One region of the Neobacillus sp. SAB-20_R2A genome, then DNA from elsewhere that is predicted to be linked to it. Evidence: a T-box and tRNA genes for the amino acid it is inferred to sense, from the RefSeq annotation. Region 1 holds a T-box; the other holds one or more tRNA genes.
The links. A T-box is a leader RNA that pairs with one kind of tRNA and senses whether it is charged. The one in region 1 lies ahead of serS (serine--tRNA ligase), so its partner is inferred to be a tRNA-Ser.
Positions count from the first base shown of each region.

Region 2: it has a tRNA-Ser gene. The T-box ahead of serS (serine--tRNA ligase) is inferred to sense a tRNA for this amino acid. The anticodon was not compared.

Region 1 covers NZ_CP145895.1:4,659-21,934, reverse strand. Annotated here, with positions in the region: gene serS (serine--tRNA ligase) at 38-1,315, opposite strand; T-box leader at 1,372-1,594, opposite strand; gene pdxT (pyridoxal 5'-phosphate synthase glutaminase subunit PdxT) at 1,651-2,244, opposite strand; gene pdxS (pyridoxal 5'-phosphate synthase lyase subunit PdxS) at 2,246-3,127, opposite strand; gene V5M37_RS00075 (D-alanyl-D-alanine carboxypeptidase family protein) at 3,296-4,621, opposite strand; gene guaB (IMP dehydrogenase) at 4,878-6,341, opposite strand; gene V5M37_RS00065 (YaaC family protein) at 6,448-7,395, shown strand; rRNA gene rrf (5S ribosomal RNA) at 7,479-7,595, opposite strand; rRNA gene V5M37_RS00055 (23S ribosomal RNA) at 7,683-10,617, opposite strand; tRNA gene V5M37_RS00050 (tRNA-Ala) at 10,731-10,806, opposite strand; tRNA gene V5M37_RS00045 (tRNA-Ile) at 10,828-10,904, opposite strand; rRNA gene V5M37_RS00040 (16S ribosomal RNA) at 11,000-12,549, opposite strand; gene gyrA (DNA gyrase subunit A) at 12,805-15,327, opposite strand; gene gyrB (DNA topoisomerase (ATP-hydrolyzing) subunit B) at 15,519-17,276, opposite strand, start outside.
Region 2 covers NZ_CP145895.1:238,765-244,884, reverse strand. Annotated here, with positions in the region: rRNA gene V5M37_RS01355 (23S ribosomal RNA) at 1-483, opposite strand, end outside; rRNA gene V5M37_RS01350 (16S ribosomal RNA) at 688-2,237, opposite strand; tRNA gene V5M37_RS01345 (tRNA-Gly) at 2,352-2,425, opposite strand; tRNA gene V5M37_RS01340 (tRNA-Pro) at 2,440-2,516, opposite strand; tRNA gene V5M37_RS01335 (tRNA-Arg) at 2,539-2,612, opposite strand; tRNA gene V5M37_RS01330 (tRNA-Leu) at 2,671-2,756, opposite strand; tRNA gene V5M37_RS01325 (tRNA-Leu) at 2,820-2,904, opposite strand; tRNA gene V5M37_RS01320 (tRNA-Gln) at 2,912-2,986, opposite strand; tRNA gene V5M37_RS01315 (tRNA-Glu) at 3,050-3,121, opposite strand; tRNA gene V5M37_RS01310 (tRNA-Ser) at 3,134-3,224, opposite strand; tRNA gene V5M37_RS01305 (tRNA-Asn) at 3,229-3,303, opposite strand; gene V5M37_RS01300 (SprT family protein) at 3,424-3,900, opposite strand; gene cmpA (cortex morphogenetic protein CmpA) at 3,995-4,105, shown strand; gene V5M37_RS01290 (Tex family protein) at 4,123-6,120, opposite strand, start outside.

The DNA of each region.
Region 1 (17,276 bases):
AAAAAAGGCGCTATTCAACTTGGTTATACATTGTTTATTACGGCTTTATGACGTCGCGGCCACCCATATATGGACGCAGCACGGCTGGAATTACGACACTGCCGTCATCCTGCTGGTAGTTTTCCAGAATAGCTGCAACCGTACGGCCGATCGCGAGGCCAGAGCCATTAAGTGTATGCACATGCTCCGGTTTTGACTTAGGGTCGCGGCGGAAGCGGATGTTAGCACGTCTTGCCTGGAACGCCTCAAAATTACTGCAAGAAGAAATTTCACGGTAAGTTCCATAGCTCGGGATCCACACTTCAATATCGTATTTTTTCGCCGCAGTAAAGCCCAGGTCACCTGTACACATGCTTAACACACGATACGGCAATTCCAGTAATTGAAGAACCTTTTCGGCATCAGCAGTCAGTTTTTCCAGCTCCTGATAAGAATCCTCTGGCTTTACAAACTTCACAAGCTCAACCTTATTGAATTGGTGCTGGCGAATTAATCCCCTTGTGTCACGCCCTGCAGAACCAGCTTCAGAACGGAAGCAAGCGCTGTAGGCTGCAAAGCGGATTGGCAGCTCTTCGCCGCTTAAAATTTCATCGCGGTAATAATTGGTGACTGGTACCTCTGCGGTCGGTATTAGGAAGTAGTCCTCGCTTTCAATTAAAAAGGCATCCTCTTCAAACTTTGGCAGCTGGCCTGTTCCAGTCATGCTGGTACGATTCACCATATATGGAGGCAGTATCTCTGTGTAACCATGCTCATCGACATGGAGGTCAAGCATGAAGCTTATTAACGCACGCTCAAGGCGGGCACCAAGACCTTTATAAAAAACAAAGCGGCTGCCGGTCACCTTTCCTGCTCGTTCAAAATCAAGAATTCCCAAATGGTCAGCTACATCCCAATGCGGTTTCGCCTCAAAGCCGAACTCGCGGACCTGGCCCCATTTGCGGATTTCTACGTTATCGTCTTCTGTCTCGCCAATAGGCACAGTTTCATGGGGAATATTTGGAATGCTAAGCAATAATAGCTCTAATGTCTCCTCAACGCCTCTTAGTTCATCGTCGAGTTCCTTGATGCGGTCGCCAACCTCACGCATTTCCTTTATAAGGTGATCGGCATCCTGCTTCTCACGTTTTAATACTGCAACTTGCTGAGAAACTTCATTCCGCTTGGATTTCAGTTTTTCCGCTTCGACAATTAATTCGCGCCGTTTAACGTCTAAATCTTCAAATCGGCCTAAGTCTGTTAAATCTTCACCGCGATGCTGCAGCTTTTCTTTAACTTCGGCAAAATTGGCTCTTAAATACTTCAAATCCAACATGCTTAAACACTCCTTTATTATTTATCCGAGGGCAAACAAAAAACTCCCGCCCCTAAAACAGGGACGAGAGTTAACCCGCGATACCACCCTGGTTGACAGACGAATCTGTCCACCTTAAAAATGTAACGGTTTTTCACCGAGAGTCCTTACTAGCCTCGTGATGAGGTGTTCCGCACTCTACTCGAGGAGGGATTCACAAGTCTTATTCACCGGTTCACACCAGCCACCGGCTCTCTTTAGAATAAATCTCTTGTTACTAGTTCCTCTCATTGCTTTTGCATATTTCTAATTTGTATAACTTAGAGTACTATATTTATTTGCCAAAAGCAACCAATCTATACAGGCTGTTTTTGATTTTTTGCTTCTTTTACCATCTCAACAAAGTAAGCTGTAAGACGATGGTCATCCGTTAGTTCTGGATGAAACGAACAGCCTAAAAATTGCCCTTCACGCGCTAAAACAATGCGGCCATCATGCTTCGAAAGAATCTCGACCTCTTCGCCTGCCTCTACGATATGCGGGGCCCGGATAAAGACTGCTGGGAAGTCACCCGCGACATCTTTCACAGCGAGGTCAGCCTCGAAGCTATCCACCTGGCGTCCGAAGGAGTTGCGTTCAACCGTAACGTCCATCACACCTAGGTGAGGCTCACTGTATCCGACGATGTTTTTTGCCAAAAGAATAAGGCCTGCACAGGTACCGAACATCGGTTTACCTTCCCGGGCAAATTCCTTTAAGGAATCCATAAAATCATATTTATCGATCAGGCGGCGCATTGTCGTGCTTTCTCCACCAGGGAGAATAAGGCCATCAACGTCTTTTAATTCCTCTTTGTGTTTAATGGCAACGGCTTCGACACCACAAGCTTCTAATGATTGAATATGCTCACGAACTGCTCCTTGTAATGCGAGAACGCCAATTTTAATCATTTTACCATCCACGCTCCTGCATGCGAGCTTCAGGGGCTAATGAAGAAATTTCGATACCCTTCATTGGAGTTCCAAGATCCTTTGAAAGTTCAGCAATCAATTTATAGTCTTGGTAATGAGTTGTTGCTTCAACAATCGCTCTTGCAAATTTCGCAGGGTTTTCTGATTTAAAGATACCAGAGCCAACGAATACACCGTCTGAACCTAATTGCATCATTAACGCTGCATCAGCAGGTGTTGCAACACCACCAGCAGCAAAGTTAACAACAGGAAGGCGGCCATTGCGCTTAATTTCAAGCAATAATTCAAATGGTGCACCTAATAGCTTTGCTTCTGTCATAAGTTCATCTTCGTTCATGCTTACAACCTTGCGAATCTGTGCGTTAACCTTGCGGATATGGCGGACAGCTTCGACGATGTTGCCAGTTCCCGGTTCGCCTTTTGTACGAAGCATAGATGCTCCTTCGCCAATACGTCGGGCAGCCTCGCCCAAGTCACGGCAGCCGCATACAAATGGAACAGTAAAGTCACTCTTTAATAAGTGAAACTCTTCATCAGCAGGTGTTAATACTTCACTTTCATCGATATAGTCTACACCAAGTGCTTCAAGTACACGTGCTTCCACAATGTGGCCGATACGAGCCTTAGCCATAACAGGGATTGAAACAGCGTTAAGAACCTCTTCGACAATTCGAGGATCTGCCATTCTAGCAACGCCGCCAGCTGCACGAATATCAGAAGGTACGCGCTCTAGCGCCATTACCGCTACTGCGCCTGCTTCCTCAGCAATTTTTGCCTGTTCTGCATTAACAACGTCCATGATGACGCCGCCTTTTTGCATTTCTGCCATCCCACGTTTTACCCGATCCGTACCTGTTTTCATTTGTAAATCCCCCTTGTTTTTCCACGTCAAAAACGTTGATTATTTAGAAAATTCCTATTAATTCGATTTGAATTATTTATTCCATAAAATCATTAAAGCAACAAAAAAGGATTCCTGTCAAGACAAGAATCCTTTCCAACATTTTACTTATAGGTTCTTTAGAGCTAATTAGAACCAGCCTTTAACAGTGGAGGAGATGCCTCCCCAGACATCACCGAAAAATCCTCCGATGCCCCGCATCATTAGAACAAACCAATTTGCCTTCTCAACATCTTGGGCTGCAATGACATCTACTTGTAATTTGCTTTTGCCTTCCTCAGTTAAAAAGTTGACCTTATCGCTGTTTTTAGGCTCTATTGTTAGATAGCCGACCTTATCACCTTTTTTGATCGGTGCTGTTAGCTCACCTTTTTTGTTAATTTTATTTTTATCTAATACCAGTACCGGTTTATAATTTTCCTTTTCGCCATTTTCAATGACCATATTGATGGCTGACTTTGTATAAACTTTTACCTGGTCATTCTTCCCCTTAATAACAGGTATCGTTTTATGGCCCTTTACCTGATAGTGCTTTGGTACAATAGTTTCTTTTGTTGTATTGGCAAATGCATAGTCAAACATTTTCTTGGTCTCATCGAAGCGGGCCTTATAGTCCCCTTTGCCGCTCGCATCTTTAGCATTTTGCACAACTGTGATAAACCGTTTGCCATCACGGCTGGCAGTACCGGTAAAACAGTAGCCGGCAAAATCGGTGGTACCCGTCTTAAGTCCGTCGACACCTTTATATCCATAATCCAAAGAAGGAAGCATCCAGTTCCAGTTGATCATATTAATTGCGTCAGAAGTGCCTTCACGAAAAGTTTTCTTCGGTATGCTTGCCGTCTTTAACACTTCAGGATATTCATTAACTAGGTGGAAGGCAAGACTCGCTACCGCTCTTGGAGACATGACGTTTTCGTCTGTTTCACCGCTGCCTTCCGGATGCATGCCACGATATTCGGCATTATTTAAACCTGATGAGTTTACAAATTTATAATCCTTTAAGCCTAACTTTTTAGCTTTTTCATTCATCATTTTCACAAAATTAGTTTCAGACCCGGCAATTGTTTCGGCAATAGCAATCGTTGCTGCATTGGCAGAATAAATGACCATCGCTTCATACAACTCGCGGATTTTATATGTGCCGTCCTGGCGCAATGGAACATTCGACAATGCGCGGTCTTGGGAAATTTTATAAACAAGATCACTGACGTTATATTCCTGATCCCATTTCACTTTTCCATGTTTAATGGCATCTAGTAAAAGATATTCAGTCATCATTTTTGTCATGCTGGCAATCCCCATGACAGTATCAGCATTTTTTTCGTATAACACTTTGCCTGATTCAGCATCTACTAATATGGCACCGTCCGCGTTGATGTTTAACGCCGCGGCTGCCTCCGCTTTATCTTGGCCCATGCCGGCAAAAAGGCTGAAGAACAAAATAACGGCCATTGCACTGGCAAGATACTTTTTAAAAACATGTTTATTCACATTAACGCCCTCCATGATTTTTTACACTTTGGTTATTTTAACATAACTGCTTTATAAATCATAGAGAGAGCATCGAAGCATTCTTTTGCCAATTTTGATAGACTGCTAGAAATAGATAGGGCTTTTTACATACGTACTAGTAGTTGATTTCCGCTCCAAACAAATTTGGATAAAAAAATAGGAGCAGACGGAAAGGTCTGCTCCTGCTTCACTTAATTTACATTGAGTAGTTTGGTGCTTCTTTGGTGATTTGAACGTCGTGCGGGTGGCTTTCTCGTAAGCCGGCACCGGTCATTTTAACGAATTGCGCGTTCATTCGTAATTCTTCTAGGTTTTTCGTACCACAGTAGCCCATACCTGCACGTAAGCCGCCGACTAATTGATAAATGGTATCTGCCAATGGTCCTTTGTACGGAAGGCGTCCTTCGATGCCTTCTGGGACAAACTTTTTATTGTCCTCTTGGAAATAACGGTCTTTAGAACCCTTTTCCATTGCTGCTACTGAACCCATGCCGCGGTATACCTTAAAGCGGCGTCCTTGGAAAATTTCTGTTTCTCCAGGGCTTTCTGTTACCCCTGCAAGCATGCTTCCCAGCATCACGGCATGTCCGCCTGCTGCCAAAGCTTTGACGATATCACCAGAGTATTTAATACCACCGTCCGCAATAATCGTTTTCCCGTGTTTCATGGCTTCACCAGCACAGTCATAAACAGCTGTTATTTGCGGTACTCCGACACCAGCTACAACGCGTGTCGTACAAATCGAACCTGGTCCAATTCCAACCTTAACGACATCTACTCCGGCTTCGATTAAGGCCCTGGTTCCCTCTGCAGTGGCTACGTTTCCGGCGATAATCGCAAGGTTAGGGTAGGCAGCTCTAATTTGCCTTACAGTGTCTAGCACACCCTTGGAATGCCCGTGTGCGGTATCGACTACGATTACATCAACATTAGCCTTCACCAGCTTGTCGATCCGTTTCATCGTATCGCTTGTCACCCCAACTGCAGCTCCTGCCAATAGACGACCTTGGCTGTCCTTTGCGGAATTTGGGAACTCAATCACTTTTTCAATGTCCTTAATTGTGATTAAACCTTTTAACACTCCCTGATCATCCACAAGAGGCAGCTTTTCAATTTTATGCTTTTGAAGAATTTGTTCAGCTTCCTTCAAGGTTGTCCCAACTGAAGCAGTAATTAGATTTTCCTTCGTCATGACATCAGAGATCTTGAAAGAGTAATCCTGAATAAAACGAAGGTCCCTGTTGGTGATAATGCCAACCAGACGCTGTTCCTCCATGTTGTTAACGATTGGAACACCTGAAATACGATATTTCCCCATTAGATGCTCTGCATCAAATACTTGGTGTTCAGGAGTCAGGAAAAACGGATCAGTGATAACGCCGCTTTCTGAGCGCTTAACCTTTTCAACCTGTTCAGCCTGCTGTTCGATGGTCATATTCTTATGAATAATCCCAAGGCCGCCTTGGCGGGCCATAGCAATTGCCATTTCGGATTCCGTGACTGTGTCCATACCTGCACTTATAACTGGAATATTGAGCTTTACCGCAGGAGTTAACTCCACCTGCAAACTCACGTCGCGTGGCAGCACCTCTGATTTGCCAGGAATCAATAATACATCATCAAACGTTAATCCTTCTTTTGCGAACTTACTTTCCCACATATTAACAGCCTCCAGGTCAAAAAATATTATTTGTAGGTTATCAATTGGACAAAATACTGTCAAGGAAGAAATATTAGTAAGATTTTTCTGAAAAAGGTGATCTGCTTTGAATACGCCATTTAAAGGCTGGAAAAGCTACTCATGCTTTTTTTCAGCTGAATACTGTCAGCACTATTTGAAAAATAGCTATCTAAAGGCGAATATTGAGAATCCTGAACAAAAGAGCTATGAGAATGGATATGCCTTTTTATATTATCTCGAACATGGGCAAATCTATTATGAACAGGCAGAAAAAGCCCCGCTGGTTATTAAACCTATATTGCTTTTCTATGGCCTTGTCCATTTAATAAAAGCCTGCATCTTAACCGTAGATCCATCCTATCCGGAAACAACAGCGGTATTGGCACACGGTGTTTCCACCAGAAAAAGAAAAAAGCAAAATTATTTATTTTTTCAAGACGAAGTGAAATTACAAAAAAATGGACTTTTTCCATTTATGTCAGAAAAATTGTTTCACATGAAACAGCTTGAAGGGGAAAAAGTCCTAATGGAGGAATTACTACAGCTTATACCTGAACTCGATGAATTATTCTTCATACTTATGAGGAAAAACAGCTTTGAAAAACTACATAGCAACGGCAGCCAGCTCCATATTCCCGAGAAAATACTGGATACCTATCATATGACCGGGAGTCGATTTAAAGAGTTTCTTGCCTCGAAATTTGCTAACGGGGTGGAATTCTCTGCTGATGAAGGAATCCATTTAATTTTGAATAACAATCCGGTATCAGCCATTTCCCCTTTAAAATTTCATATGGAAGAAGGGTGCTGGACACTTCCAATAAACAAAGGGAAGCTTTTCAACTTCCCGGAACTGCTGATCCACTATTTATTGTTATACAACTTAAGCATGATCGCCCGTTATGAAACAGAATGGTGGAGCGAACTAACCAAAATGATGCCCAACCACGACTACCCCTTCATCAAAACCTTTTTACACATCACACTAAAAAAAGGGCCTTTTCTAGTCTATGACTACTTGATGGAAAAGTGAGGCACGGGGACGGTTCTCATGCATCATTCAAGCATAAATAACCAACAAAAAAAGACAACCTGAAAATGGTTGTCTCTTTGTTTGCCCGGCAGCGTCCTACTCTCACAGGGACTTGCGTCCCAACTACCATCGGCGCTGAGAAGCTTAACTTCCGTGTTCGGGATGGGAACGGGTGTGACCTTCTCGCCATTGCTACCGGACCTATTGAATTAGAGGTTTCATTCCCTCAAAACTAGATAACGCAGAAGAAGTTTAGTAAAAACGAGTTCACCTTACTTAATTATGACTTGGTTAAGTCCTCGATCGATTAGTATCAGTCAGCTCCACACGTCACCGCGCTTCCACCTCTGACCTATCAACCTGATCATCTTTCAGGGATCTTACTAGCTTGACGCTATGGGAAATCTCATCTCGAGGGGGGCTTCATGCTTAGATGCTTTCAGCACTTATCCCGTCCGCACATAGCTACCCAGCGATGCCTTTGGCAAGACAACTGGTACACCAGCGGTGCGTCCATCCCGGTCCTCTCGTACTAAGGACAGCTCCTCTCAAATTTCCTGCGCCCACGACGGATAGGGACCGAACTGTCTCACGACGTTCTGAACCCAGCTCGCGTACCGCTTTAATGGGCGAACAGCCCAACCCTTGGGACCGACTACAGCCCCAGGATGCGATGAGCCGACATCGAGGTGCCAAACCTCCCCGTCGATGTGGACTCTTGGGGGAGATAAGCCTGTTATCCCCAGGGTAGCTTTTATCCGTTGAGCGATGGCCCTTCCATGCGGAACCACCGGATCACTAAGCCCGACTTTCGTCCCTGCTCGACTTGTAGGTCTCGCAGTCAAGCTCCCTTGTGCCTTTACACTCTGCGAATGATTTCCAACCATTCTGAGGGAACCTTTGGGCGCCTCCGTTACACTTTAGGAGGCGACCGCCCCAGTCAAACTGCCCACCTGACACTGTCTCCCACCCCGATGAGGGGTGCGGGTTAGAATTTCAATACAGCCAGGGTAGTATCCCACCGACGCCTCCACCGAAGCTGGCGCTCCGGCTTCTCAGGCTCCTACCTATCCTGTACAAGCTGTACCAAAATTCAATATCAGGCTACAGTAAAGCTCCATGGGGTCTTTCCGTCCTGTCGCGGGTAACCTGCATCTTCACAGGTACTATAATTTCACCGAGTCTCTCGTTGAGACAGTGCCCAGATCGTTACGCCTTTCGTGCGGGTCGGAACTTACCCGACAAGGAATTTCGCTACCTTAGGACCGTTATAGTTACGGCCGCCGTTTACTGGGGCTTCGATTCAGAGCTTCGCTTGCGCTAACCCCTCCTCTTAACCTTCCAGCACCGGGCAGGCGTCAGCCCCTATACTTCGCCTTGCGGCTTTGCAGAGACCTGTGTTTTTGCTAAACAGTCGCCTGGGCCTATTCACTGCGGCTCTTCGGGGCTATTCACCCCAAAAAGCACCCCTTCTCCCGAAGTTACGGGGTCATTTTGCCGAGTTCCTTAACGAGAGTTCTCTCGCTCACCTTAGGATTCTCTCCTCGCCTACCTGTGTCGGTTTGCGGTACGGGCACCTTTTATCTCGCTAGAGGCTTTTCTTGGCAGTGTGGAATCAGGAACTTCGGTACTATAATTCCCTCGGCATCACAGCTCAGCCTTAAGGTGAACGGATTTTCCTATTCACCAGCCTAACTGCTTGCACGCACATATCCAGCAGTGCGCTTACCCTATCCTCCTGCGTCCCCCCATCACTCAAACGATAAAGAGGTGGTACAGGAATATCAACCTGTTGTCCATCGCCTACGCCTTTCGGCCTCGGCTTAGGTCCCGACTAACCCTGAGCGGACGAGCCTTCCTCAGGAAACCTTAGGCATACGGTGGATGAGATTCTCACTCATCTTTCGCTACTCATACCGGCATTCTCACTTCTAAGCGCTCCACCAGTCCTTACGGTCTAGCTTCAACGCCCTTAGAACGCTCTCCTACCGCGGACACCACAAGGTGTCCACCCACAGCTTCGGTGATACGTTTAGCCCCGGTACATTTTCGGCGCAGAGTCACTCGACCAGTGAGCTATTACGCACTCTTTAAATGGTGGCTGCTTCTAAGCCAACATCCTGGTTGTCTAAGCAACTCCACATCCTTTTCCACTTAACGTATACTTTGGGACCTTAGCTGGTGGTCTGGGCTGTTTCCCTTTTGACTACGGATCTTATCACTCGCAGTCTGACTCCCACGGATAAGTCATTGGCATTCGGAGTTTGTCTGAATTCGGTAACCCGATGAGGGCCCCTAGTCCAAACAGTGCTCTACCTCCAAGACTCTAACTACGTGAGGCTAGCCCTAAAGCTATTTCGGAGAGAACCAGCTATCTCCAAGTTCGATTGGAATTTCTCCGCTACCCACACCTCATCCCCGCACTTTTCAACGTGCGTGGGTTCGGGCCTCCATCCAGTGTTACCTGGACTTCACCCTGGACATGGGTAGATCACCTGGTTTCGGGTCTACGACTACATACTAATTCGCCCTATTCAGACTCGCTTTCGCTGCGGCTCCGTCTCTTCAACTTAACCTCGCATGCAATCGTAACTCGCCGGTTCATTCTACAAAAGGCACGCCATCACCCATGAACGGGCTCTGACTACTTGTAGGCACACGGTTTCAGGATCTCTTTCACTCCCCTTCCGGGGTGCTTTTCACCTTTCCCTCACGGTACTGGTTCACTATCGGTCACTAGGGAGTATTTAGCCTTGGGAGATGGTCCTCCCTGCTTCCGACCGGATTTCACGTGTCCGGCCGTACTCAGGATCCACTCAGGAGGGAACGAAGTTTCAACTACAGGGCTTTTACCTTCTATGGCCGGCCTTTCCAGACCGCTTCATCTACCCCGTTCCTTTGTAACTCCATGTTGAGTGTCCTACAACCCCGAAAGGCAAGCCTTTCGGTTTGGGCTGTTCCCGTTTCGCTCGCCGCTACTCAGGGAATCGCGTTTGCTTTCTCTTCCTCCGGGTACTTAGATGTTTCAGTTCCCCGGGTCTGCCTTCAATACCCTATGTATTCAGGTAAAGATACTGCTCCATTACGAACAGTGGGTTTCCCCATTCGGAAATCTCCGGATCGGCGCTTACTTACAGCTCCCCGAAGCATATCGGTGTTAGTCCCGTCCTTCATCGGCTCCTAGTGCCAAGGCATTCACCGTGCGCCCTTTCTAACTTAACCTAAAAGGTTTTACTTACTCTTAAAAATAAGAGAGAAAAACTAAAATGGCGATTACTCGGTTCTTACTTGGTTACTTCTTCTTTTACGATTATCTAGTTTTCAAAGAACGATATTGGTGGAGGATAGCGGGATCGAACCGCTGACCTCCTGCGTGCAAAGCAGGCGCTCTCCCAGCTGAGCTAATCCCCCAATATTCACTGTAAAATTAAATGGTGGGCCTAAATGGACTCGAACCATCGACCTCACGCTTATCAGGCGTGCGCTCTAACCAGCTGAGCTATAGGCCCACAAAACATATTCAAAGAGAATTAACCTCTCAAAACTAAACAAACAAAAAACAGTCAACCTTATTATCAGCCCTAAAGGGCTGCATTATCCTTAGAAAGGAGGTGATCCAGCCGCACCTTCCGATACGGCTACCTTGTTACGACTTCACCCCAATCATCTGTCCCACCTTAGGCGGCTGGCTCCTTACGGTTACCCCACCGACTTCGGGTGTTACAAACTCTCGTGGTGTGACGGGCGGTGTGTACAAGGCCCGGGAACGTATTCACCGCGGCATGCTGATCCGCGATTACTAGCGATTCCGGCTTCATGCAGGCGAGTTGCAGCCTGCAATCCGAACTGAGAATGGTTTTATGGGATTGGCTCCACCTCGCGGCTTCGCTGCCCTTTGTACCATCCATTGTAGCACGTGTGTAGCCCAGGTCATAAGGGGCATGATGATTTGACGTCATCCCCACCTTCCTCCGGTTTGTCACCGGCAGTCACCTTAGAGTGCCCAACTGAATGCTGGCAACTAAGATCAAGGGTTGCGCTCGTTGCGGGACTTAACCCAACATCTCACGACACGAGCTGACGACAACCATGCACCACCTGTCACTCTGTCCCCCGAAGGGGAAATTCCTATCTCTAGGAGTGTCAGAGGATGTCAAGACCTGGTAAGGTTCTTCGCGTTGCTTCGAATTAAACCACATGCTCCACCGCTTGTGCGGGCCCCCGTCAATTCCTTTGAGTTTCAGCCTTGCGGCCGTACTCCCCAGGCGGAGTGCTTAATGCGTTAGCTGCAGCACTAAAGGGCGGAAACCCTCTAACACTTAGCACTCATCGTTTACGGCGTGGACTACCAGGGTATCTAATCCTGTTTGCTCCCCACGCTTTCGCGCCTCAGCGTCAGTTACAGACCAGAAAGCCGCCTTCGCCACTGGTGTTCCTCCACATCTCTACGCATTTCACCGCTACACGTGGAATTCCGCTTTCCTCTTCTGCACTCAAGTCCCCCAGTTTCCAATGACCCTCCACGGTTGAGCCGTGGGCTTTCACATCAGACTTAAAGGACCGCCTGCGCGCGCTTTACGCCCAATAATTCCGGACAACGCTTGCCACCTACGTATTACCGCGGCTGCTGGCACGTAGTTAGCCGTGGCTTTCTGGTCAGGTACCGTCAAGGTACCGGCAGTTACTCCGATACTTGTTCTTCCCTGACAACAGAGCTTTACGACCCGAAGGCCTTCATCGCTCACGCGGCGTTGCTCCATCAGACTTTCGTCCATTGTGGAAGATTCCCTACTGCTGCCTCCCGTAGGAGTCTGGGCCGTGTCTCAGTCCCAGTGTGGCCGATCACCCTCTCAGGTCGGCTACGCATCGTCGCCTTGGTGAGCCGTTACCTCACCAACTAGCTAATGCGCCGCGGGCCCATCTGTAAGTGTCAGCCGAAACCGACTTTCAACCTTCCCTCATGCGAGGGAAGAAATTATCCGGTATTAGCTCCGGTTTCCCGAAGTTATCCCAGTCTTACAGGCAGGTTGCCCACGTGTTACTCACCCGTCCGCCGCTAACCACCGGGAGCAAGCTCCCAGTGATTCGCTCGACTTGCATGTATTAGGCACGCCGCCAGCGTTCGTCCTGAGCCAGGATCAAACTCTCCAATAAAGTTGAGTTGATTAGCTCAAAAATGTTACGTTGGCTTCATTTCAAAAGAAATGAATATTATTGTTTGTTGACGTTTTTGTTTGTTTAGTTTTCAAAGGTCAATTTCTCTATCGCTCAGAAGCGACTTTATAAATATACCACCCGTCTAAGTTAAAGTCAACATGTTTTAATCATTTTTTACTATATAAATATAATAAATTCAAAAGTACTGTTAAATACAGAAAACGGAGCACCTATTACAGTGCTCCGTTTATGTTATTCTTCATCAGAATTGAGATTCACATCTGAGTTTTCACCTGATGCGTCTTCTTCTGTTTCCTCTGTACTTTCATTTTCCTGGACTTCTTCTTTTTCTACTTTAGCTACGGTTGCCACATATTCATTCTTTTCATCACCAAGGCTGATTAGTTTTACACCCTGTGTATTCCGGCCCATTTTAGAAATGCCGGCTACATCAATACGAATTAAGACCCCGCCTGTTGTAATCAACATCAAGTCCTCTTCGCCGGTCACCGCTCTCATCGAAACAAGCTCACCGTTCTTATCTGTAATATGACAGGTCTTAATACCTTTCCCGCCGCGGCCTTGAATGCGGTACTCAGCAGCAGCAGTCCGCTTTCCATAGCCATTTTTCGTTACAATCAGCACTTCATTATCTTCCTCAAGCACTTCCATGCCGACAACCTCATCATCACTGTCCAAGGTAATGCCTTTTACACCTGTGGCGGTGCGGCCCATCGAACGGACATCTGTTTCCGGGAAGCGGATCAGCATACCTTTACTCGTACCGATAATAATATGCTTGCTGCCGTCGGTCATACGGGCAGAAATAAGCTCATCGCCCTCACGCAGACTTATGGCGATTAGTCCGTTATTCCGGATATGAGCAAAGGATGACAGCGGTGACCGCTTGGAGACACCTTCTTTTGTGGTAAAGAACAGGAACCAATCGTCCACAAATTCTTCAACAGGGATAATTGCATTTACCCATTCACCTTTTTCGATACCCAGCAGATTGATAATCGGAATGCCTTTCGCCGTGCGGCCGTACTCCGGAATTTCGTAACCTTTGGAACGATAAACCTTCCCCTTATTAGTAAAGAAGAGAATCGTATCATGGGTTGAAGTTGTGATCAAATGCTCAACAAAATCATCCTCATTGGTGCCCATACCTTGGATTCCGCGGCCGCCGCGTTTTTGTGCGCGGTACGTGGAGACAGGGAGACGCTTAATATAACCGTTATGAGTTAATGAGATGACGATGTTTTCGCGTGGAATCAAATCCTCGTCCTCAATGTTTTCAATTCCGCCTGCTGCGATCTCAGTGCGGCGTTTATCATTGAAACGTTCTTTTATTTCAAGAAGTTCTTCGCGGATAATTTCAAGGACTTTTTCCTCGTCCGCTAAAATGGCTTTTAACTCTGCAATGAGTTTTACAAGCTCCTGATATTCATCTTCAATCTTTTCTCTTTCCAAGCCTGTTAGACGCTGCAAGCGCATATCAAGGATGGCCTGGGCTTGTTTTTCTGAAAGATTAAATTGGGTCATTAACCCTTCACGGGCGATATCTGTCGTTTGCGAGTTGCGGATTAACGTAATGATAGCGTCAATATGGTCAAGTGCGATCCGCAGACCTTCTAAAATATGTGCCCTTGCTTCGGCCTTACGCAATTCAAATGCAGTACGGCGGCGAATGACTACCTTTTGATGCTCTAAATAATAGACTAAACATTGCTTTAGGCTTAGCACCTTTGGCTGCCCATTCACAAGTGCTAGGGTGTTAATTCCAAAGCTGGTTTGCAGGGCAGTCTGCTTGTATAAATTATTCAACAGAACATTGGCGTTGGCATCCTTACGAACTTCAATGACAATCCGCATTCCGCGGCGGTCTGATTCATCGCGCAAGTCAGTGATGCCATCAATCTTTTTATCACGGACCAATTCCGCTATTTTTTCAATCAGTTTTGCCTTATTTACCTGGTAGGGAAGCTCATTAACAATAATGACCTCTTTACCATTAGACTTCTGCTCAATTTCCACTTTAGCCCTTATTGTAATAGAACCCCGTCCGGTTTCATAAGCCTTGCGGATGCCGCTTCGGCCTAAGATGATCCCTCCAGTAGGGAAATCAGGCCCCGGGATGATCTCCATCAGCTCCTGAGTGGTAATGTCAGGGTCATGGCTGACAGCCAAGACCGCATCGATCGTCTCGCCAAGCTGATGAGGCGGGATGTTGGTTGCCATCCCAACGGCAATTCCGGTTGTACCGTTCACTAATAGGTTAGGGAACCGCGCTGGCAAGACAACCGGTTCTCTTTCCTCACCATCATAGTTATCTTGATAATCAATCGTGTCTTTGTTAATATCTCTTAATAATTCCATTGAGATTTTCGACATTCTTGATTCAGTGTAACGCATCGCCGCAGCTGCATCACCGTCAACCGACCCGAAGTTCCCGTGGCCATCGACAAGCATATAGCGATAGTTGAAATCCTGCGCCATCCGGACCATTGTTTCATAAACGGCGGAGTCACCATGCGGGTGATACTTACCAATAACATCGCCGACAATACGGGCTGACTTTTTATATGGTTTGTCCGCATGAATTCCTAGATCGTGCATAGCATAAAGAATACGGCGGTGAACTGGCTTCAGGCCATCACGAACATCCGGAAGGGCACGTGAAACGATAACACTCATTGCATAGTCAAGAAACGAAGATTTCATTTCTTGGCTAATATTAATTTCTTTTACCTGAGAATTTGGTGTTTCAGCCATAATTGGTACCTCCTATTAGGGTGTCACCTAAAATAAAAAAGGAGGATAGTGGACACCTCTACCCTTTTTCCCTTTTTTTAGCTAATAGGAAATTATAAATTTCCACAAATTATAATTTCCTAACGCATAAATTCAACTACACCTCTATCTTCGTCCTATCGGACTCGCCAATCGGCGAGTTTTCATTTATGTTATATATCTAAGTTTTTCACGTATTGAGCGTTTTCTTCGATAAAATTCCGACGTGGTTCGACCTTTTCCCCCATCAGCATATCGAAGGTGTCATCCGCTTCGATTGCATCTTCAAGACTTACCTGAAGCATCGTTCTCGTACCTGGATCCATGGTTGTTTCCCATAACTGTTCAGGATTCATTTCTCCCAAACCTTTATAGCGCTGAATATTAGGCTTAGGCTGACTTGGCAGCTCGGCAAAAATCTTGTCAAGTTCCTTGTCGTTATAGGCATATTCTATCCGTTTCCCCTGTTGCACTTTGTAAAGAGGCGGCTGGGCGATATATACATAACCCGCCTCGATAATTTTCCTCATATAGCGGTAAAAGAAGGTCAGCAGCAGCGTACGAATATGGGCGCCATCGACGTCCGCATCTGTCATGATGATGACTTTATGGTAGCGGGCTTTTCCAATATCAAAATCCTCACCAATCCCAGTGCCAATGGCTGTAATCATTGCCCGGACTTCATTATTGGAAAGAATCCGATCAAGACGAGCCTTTTCAACGTTCAGAATCTTACCGCGAAGCGGCAGGATTGCTTGGAAATGACGGTCGCGTCCTTGTTTCGCTGAACCACCTGCTGAGTCACCCTCAACGATATATAATTCGCTTTCTGATGGGTCTTTAGAAGAACAGTCTGCCAATTTCCCGGGTAAACTAGATACTTCTAGCGCACTCTTGCGGCGGGTCAATTCCCTTGCCTTTTTGGCAGCGAGCCTTGCTCTTGCCGCCATTAGACCTTTATCGACAATCTTTTTAGCAACCATCGGATTTTCTAACAAGAACTTTTCAAAATGCTGAGCAAAAACGGTATCTGTTATCGCCCTGACTTCAGAATTTCCGAGTTTCGTTTTCGTTTGCCCCTCAAATTGCGGGTCCGGATGCTTAATCGAAACAATCGCTGTCAGGCCTTCGCGAACATCCTCACCGGAAAGGTTTGCATCGCTTTCTTTAATCAGATTGTTTTTCCTGGCATAATCATTAATAACCCTCGTTAATGCCGTTTTAAAACCAGATTCGTGGGTACCGCCTTCGTACGTATGAATATTATTGGCGAATGAGTAGATGTTATCTGTATAGCCTTCATTGTATTGCAGGGCAACCTCAACGCTGATTCCATCCTTTTCGCCCTCCATGTAGATAGGCTCTTCAAGAATGACCTCTTTTGTCCGGTTTAAATGCTCCACATAGGATTTAATTCCGCCCTCATAATGATACTCATTGCGTTTATTTTCGACACGCTTATCTTCTATGGTGATTTTGATTCCCCGGTTAAGGAATGCAAGTTCACGAAGGCGTGTTGCCAGAATGTCAAATTCATACTCAAGTGTTTCTGTGAAAATTTCTCCGTCCGGCCTAAAATGGGTGATGGTTCCAGTTTTGTCGGTTGTTCCAACCACCTTTAGTTCAGAAGCGACATTACCGCGTTCAAATTTTATTTCGTGAATTTTGCCGTCACGATGTACATAGACTTCCAGCTCAGTAGATAGGGCATTAACAACCGATGCACCAACACCGTGCAGTCCGCCTGAAACCTTATAACCTCCGCCGCCAAACTTTCCTCCGGCATGGAGAACTGTCATAATGACCTCAACGGCAGGTCTGCCCATTTTTTCTTGGATGTCGACTGGAATACCGCGCCCGTTATCCGTTACCGTAATGCTGTTATCTTCTTCAATCGTGACATTGATTTCGTCACAGTAACCTGCAAGTGC
Region 2 (6,120 bases), 230 kb from region 1:
GGGAGTATTTAGCCTTGGGAGATGGTCCTCCCTGCTTCCGACCGGATTTCACGTGTCCGGCCGTACTCAGGATCCACTCAGGAGGGAACGAAGTTTCAACTACAGGGCTTTTACCTTCTATGGCCGGCCTTTCCAGACCGCTTCATCTACCCCGTTCCTTTGTAACTCCATGTTGAGTGTCCTACAACCCCGAAAGGCAAGCCTTTCGGTTTGGGCTGTTCCCGTTTCGCTCGCCGCTACTCAGGGAATCGCGTTTGCTTTCTCTTCCTCCGGGTACTTAGATGTTTCAGTTCCCCGGGTCTGCCTTCAATACCCTATGTATTCAGGTAAAGATACTGCTCCATTACGAACAGTGGGTTTCCCCATTCGGAAATCTCCGGATCGGCGCTTACTTACAGCTCCCCGAAGCATATCGGTGTTAGTCCCGTCCTTCATCGGCTCCTAGTGCCAAGGCATTCACCGTGCGCCCTTTCTAACTTAACCTAAAAGGTTTTACTTACTCTTAAAAATAAGAGAGAAAAACTAAAATGGCGATTACTCGGTTCTTACTTGGTTACTTCTTCTATACGATTATCTAGTTTTCAAAGAACGAAAGTTTTGAGAGATAATTCCCTCAAAACTAAACAAACAAGAAACAATCAAACAAACATGTATTGTCTGGCTCATATGTCCAGCTTATATCCTTAGAAAGGAGGTGATCCAGCCGCACCTTCCGATACGGCTACCTTGTTACGACTTCACCCCAATCATCTGTCCCACCTTAGGCGGCTGGCTCCTTACGGTTACCCCACCGACTTCGGGTGTTACAAACTCTCGTGGTGTGACGGGCGGTGTGTACAAGGCCCGGGAACGTATTCACCGCGGCATGCTGATCCGCGATTACTAGCGATTCCGGCTTCATGCAGGCGAGTTGCAGCCTGCAATCCGAACTGAGAATGGTTTTATGGGATTGGCTCCACCTCGCGGCTTCGCTGCCCTTTGTACCATCCATTGTAGCACGTGTGTAGCCCAGGTCATAAGGGGCATGATGATTTGACGTCATCCCCACCTTCCTCCGGTTTGTCACCGGCAGTCACCTTAGAGTGCCCAACTGAATGCTGGCAACTAAGATCAAGGGTTGCGCTCGTTGCGGGACTTAACCCAACATCTCACGACACGAGCTGACGACAACCATGCACCACCTGTCACTCTGTCCCCCGAAGGGGAAATTCCTATCTCTAGGAGTGTCAGAGGATGTCAAGACCTGGTAAGGTTCTTCGCGTTGCTTCGAATTAAACCACATGCTCCACCGCTTGTGCGGGCCCCCGTCAATTCCTTTGAGTTTCAGCCTTGCGGCCGTACTCCCCAGGCGGAGTGCTTAATGCGTTAGCTGCAGCACTAAAGGGCGGAAACCCTCTAACACTTAGCACTCATCGTTTACGGCGTGGACTACCAGGGTATCTAATCCTGTTTGCTCCCCACGCTTTCGCGCCTCAGCGTCAGTTACAGACCAGAAAGCCGCCTTCGCCACTGGTGTTCCTCCACATCTCTACGCATTTCACCGCTACACGTGGAATTCCGCTTTCCTCTTCTGCACTCAAGTCCCCCAGTTTCCAATGACCCTCCACGGTTGAGCCGTGGGCTTTCACATCAGACTTAAAGGACCGCCTGCGCGCGCTTTACGCCCAATAATTCCGGACAACGCTTGCCACCTACGTATTACCGCGGCTGCTGGCACGTAGTTAGCCGTGGCTTTCTGGTCAGGTACCGTCAAGGTACCGGCAGTTACTCCGATACTTGTTCTTCCCTGACAACAGAGCTTTACGACCCGAAGGCCTTCATCGCTCACGCGGCGTTGCTCCATCAGACTTTCGTCCATTGTGGAAGATTCCCTACTGCTGCCTCCCGTAGGAGTCTGGGCCGTGTCTCAGTCCCAGTGTGGCCGATCACCCTCTCAGGTCGGCTACGCATCGTCGCCTTGGTGAGCCGTTACCTCACCAACTAGCTAATGCGCCGCGGGCCCATCTGTAAGTGTCAGCCGAAACCGACTTTCAACCTTCCCTCATGTGAGGGAAGAAATTATCCGGTATTAGCTCCGGTTTCCCGAAGTTATCCCAGTCTTACAGGCAGGTTGCCCACGTGTTACTCACCCGTCCGCCGCTAACCACCGGGAGCAAGCTCCCAGTGATTCGCTCGACTTGCATGTATTAGGCACGCCGCCAGCGTTCGTCCTGAGCCAGGATCAAACTCTCCAATAAAGTTGAGTTGATTAGCTCAAAAATGTTACGTTGGCTTCATTTCAGAAGAAATGAATAATTATTGTTTGTTGACGTTTTTGTTTGTTTAGTTTTCAAAGAACTATTTTTCTAAAGTGGAGCGGGTGATGGGAATCGAACCCACAACAACAGCTTGGAAGGCTGTGGTTTTACCACTAAACTACACCCGCATATAAAATTGTGATGGTCGGGAAAACAGGATTCGAACCTGCGACCCCTTGGTCCCAAACCAAGTGCTCTACCAAGCTGAGCTATTTCCCGATATTGGAGTTAGACTTTAGAACGCGCCCGACAGGAGTCGAACCCATAACCTTCTGATCCGTAGTCAGACGCTCTATCCAATTGAGCTACGGGCGCTCTTTTTAATCAACTTTTATATCTTATCACATTCGATTTATTATGTCAATATATTTTTTGGTGCGGCCGAGAGGACTTGAACCTCCACGGTGTTGCCACCACTAGGCCCTCAACCTAGCGCGTCTGCCATTCCGCCACGACCGCATTTTAAATTAGTGACAAAGAAAATCATAACATGTTTCCTGAGGTTTTTCAACAGGAAATTATTGGTGCGGGTGAAGGGAGTCGAACCCCCACGCCTTGCGGCGCCAGATCCTAAGTCTGGTGCGTCTGCCAATTCCGCCACACCCGCATAAAAATGGCTGGGCTAGCAGGATTCGAACCTACGAGTGACGGAGTCAAAGTCCGTTGCCTTACCGCTTGGCTATAGCCCAATTTATTTATTTTTCAAGAGAGAAAGAAACAGGAAATGAATTTGTTTCATTCCCCATTCCTGATGACCCCTACGGGATTCGAACCCGTGTTACCGCCGTGAAAGGGCGGTGTCTTAACCGCTTGACCAAGGGGCCAATATTTTAACCTGGCGGAGAAGGAGGGATTTGAACCCTCGCGCCGCTTACGCGACCTACACCCTTAGCAGGGGCGCCTCTTCAGCCACTTGAGTACTTCCCCAATATGGCTCCGCAGGCAGGACTCGAACCTGCGACCGATCGGTTAACAGCCGATAGCTCTACCACTGAGCTACTGCGGAATAATAGCAAATATGAAGCTAGTCCAATAAGGCGTTGCCCTATCGACTCTTTAAATTATAATGACGTCTTTATCTAAAGTCAATACGAATTTTCATAGAAATAAATGGTTCTTCAAACTTTCATTCCAAAAGATATTCTTTGACCTTTTCTAATTTCCCTTTACAATTTCCACAAACATAGCGACTTGTATCAATGCTTCTTCTGCGCTGATATGGAAGGCTGCACTTTGTGCATTTATATAAAAGTATTTTTTTAGCTTTACATTTTCTTTTCGGGACATCCGGAAGCTGATTGCAAAACCTTGGTGCTCCCACCTTTTTTAAGAGTATTTTAAAATCTAAATCACGATGCTTGTATCCCTTGCCTTCAAGGTGAAGATGATAGTGAACTAGTTCGTGTTTGATGATCCCAATTAATTCTTGTTCGCCAAGCTGCTCCAAATACTTTTTATTAATTTCGATATTATGTGTCCCCAAAAGATATCTGCCGCCAGTTGATCTGAGCCGAGAATTAAAGGATGCCTTATGTTTGAATGGCTTCCCAAAGTACTCCATCGAGATTTTTTCCACCATCAACTGAAGCTCCGAATCCTTCATTTAAGGTTCCCTCACTTTCTTTGCGAACGTGACAACCTATTATAGCATATATTGTATATACCCTTGTGGAGAAACTTTTCGGGAGGTTTAATTTATGCCTACTTGGTTTCAAAACCAAATGAAAAGAGCATTTTATGAAAAAAATCGATATCAAATTAAGATGTTAAATCAATGCTGGTTTTTTTACAGAAAAAAACACTGCTAAGCAAGCAGTGTTTTCGTTTATTTTGCTGGAGGAAGCATCGTTAGTGCTACCCGGCCTTTTTTCATATCAACCGAATCTACCCAGACGGTTACTACATCCCCTACTGAAACAATATCGAGCGGATGTTTGACGAATCGAGTACTTAGTTTTGAGATATGAACAAGCCCGTCCTGTTTAACACCAATATCTACAAAGGCTCCAAAATCAACAACATTTCTGACTGTACCTTGGAGCTCCATTCCGGATTTTAGGTCTTCCAGTTTTAAAACATCTTTTTTCAAAAGCGGACGCGGCAGGTCGTCACGTGGATCACGTTCCGGTCTTACAAGTGCGTCAACAATATCCTTCAATGTTAACTCACCAATGGATAACTCTTCAGAAACAGACTTCAAATCAAGTCCGTTCAAGGCAGATATCAACTCTTCAGACCCTAGGTGAGCAGTTGTAAAGCCTAGGTTTTTAAGGAGTTTTTCTACCTCTTTGTAATTTTCCGGGTGAATTCCGGTCCGGTCCAGCGGCTGTTTTCCATCTAATACCCGCAGGAAGCCCACCGCTTGTTCATAGGTCTTTGCACCAAGGCGAGGAACCTTCTTTAATTGCGAGCGGCTGGTGAATTTCCCTTCCTCATCGCGCATTTTCACAATATTATTGGCTGCTGTTTTATTAAGGCCGGCAACATACTGCAGCAAAGAAGACGAGGCAGTATTCACATTCACTCCGACCTGGTTAACTGCCGTTTCCACGACGAAATGGAGTGATTCGGACAAAAGTTTCTGAGATACATCATGCTGGTATTGGCCGACGCCTACTGATTTCGGATCTATCTTAACCAATTCCGCAAGCGGGTCCTGCAGACGGCGGGCAATTGACACGGCACTCCGTTCTTCAACTTGGAAGTTAGGGAATTCCTCTCTTGCAAGATCGGAAGCAGAATACACACTTGCCCCGGCCTCATTCACAATTAGATAAAATATTTCTCCCTTAACTTCTTTTAAAATATCAGCTACGAATTGCTCTGTCTCTCTTGAGGCGGTCCCGTTTCCGACCGCAACCATCTCAACCTTATAGTCCCGCAATATTTTAATAAACTTGTCTTTTGCTTCCTCGGGCTTCGCTTTCGGTGGGTGCGGGTAAATGACATCAATCTTTAGGACTTTCCCGGTTTCATCCACAACCGCCAGCTTACAGCCTGTCCGATAGGCCGGGTCGACACCTAAGACGATTTTTCCCTTTAACGGCGGCTGGAGGAGAAGGTTTCTCAAATTCTCTGAGAATATATGAATGGCCTGTTCCTCTGCTTTTACAGTCAATTCACTGCGGATTTCTCGCTCAATAGATGGCTGGATTAATCTTTTGTAGCCGTCTTCGATTGCTTCTAATACCAATGGGGCTGCCGGCGAGTGCTCCTTTTTAACCCATTTTCTGGACAAATACGAAATGATGATATCTGGGTTCATTTTAATAGATACTCTTAGAATGTCTTCTTTTTCACCGCGGTTTAGGGCAAGGATTCGGTGCGGAACGATTTTATTTACCGGTTCCTCGTATTCATAGTACATTTCGTAAACGTTTTTCTCGTCCTTTTCCGTTTCCTTTACAACAGAGACAACCGTACCAGATTTGAAGGTTTCCCGACGAATCCACTTGCGGCCTTCCGCATCGTCTGACACCATTTCCGCAATGATATCCTTTGCACCGGCTAGCGCATCTTCTATTGTAAGAACCTCTTTTTCTTCCGATAAAAATTCTTTCGCCTTTTCTTCAACACTTTCTTTTGGGAGTGTCAGTAACCATTCGGCCAGCGGCTCAAGGCCTTTTTCTTTAGCTATAGTAGCCTTGGTTCGTCTTTTTTGTTTATAGGGACGGTATAAATCTTCTACCTCTTGGAGCTTTTCAGCTTTTACGATGCTTTGCTGGAGCTCTTCGGTCAGCTTTCCTTGTTCCGCAATGATCCGGAGAACTTCTTCTTTTCTTTGTTCGAGGTTTTGTATGTATTGCCAGCGTTCTAGAATGTT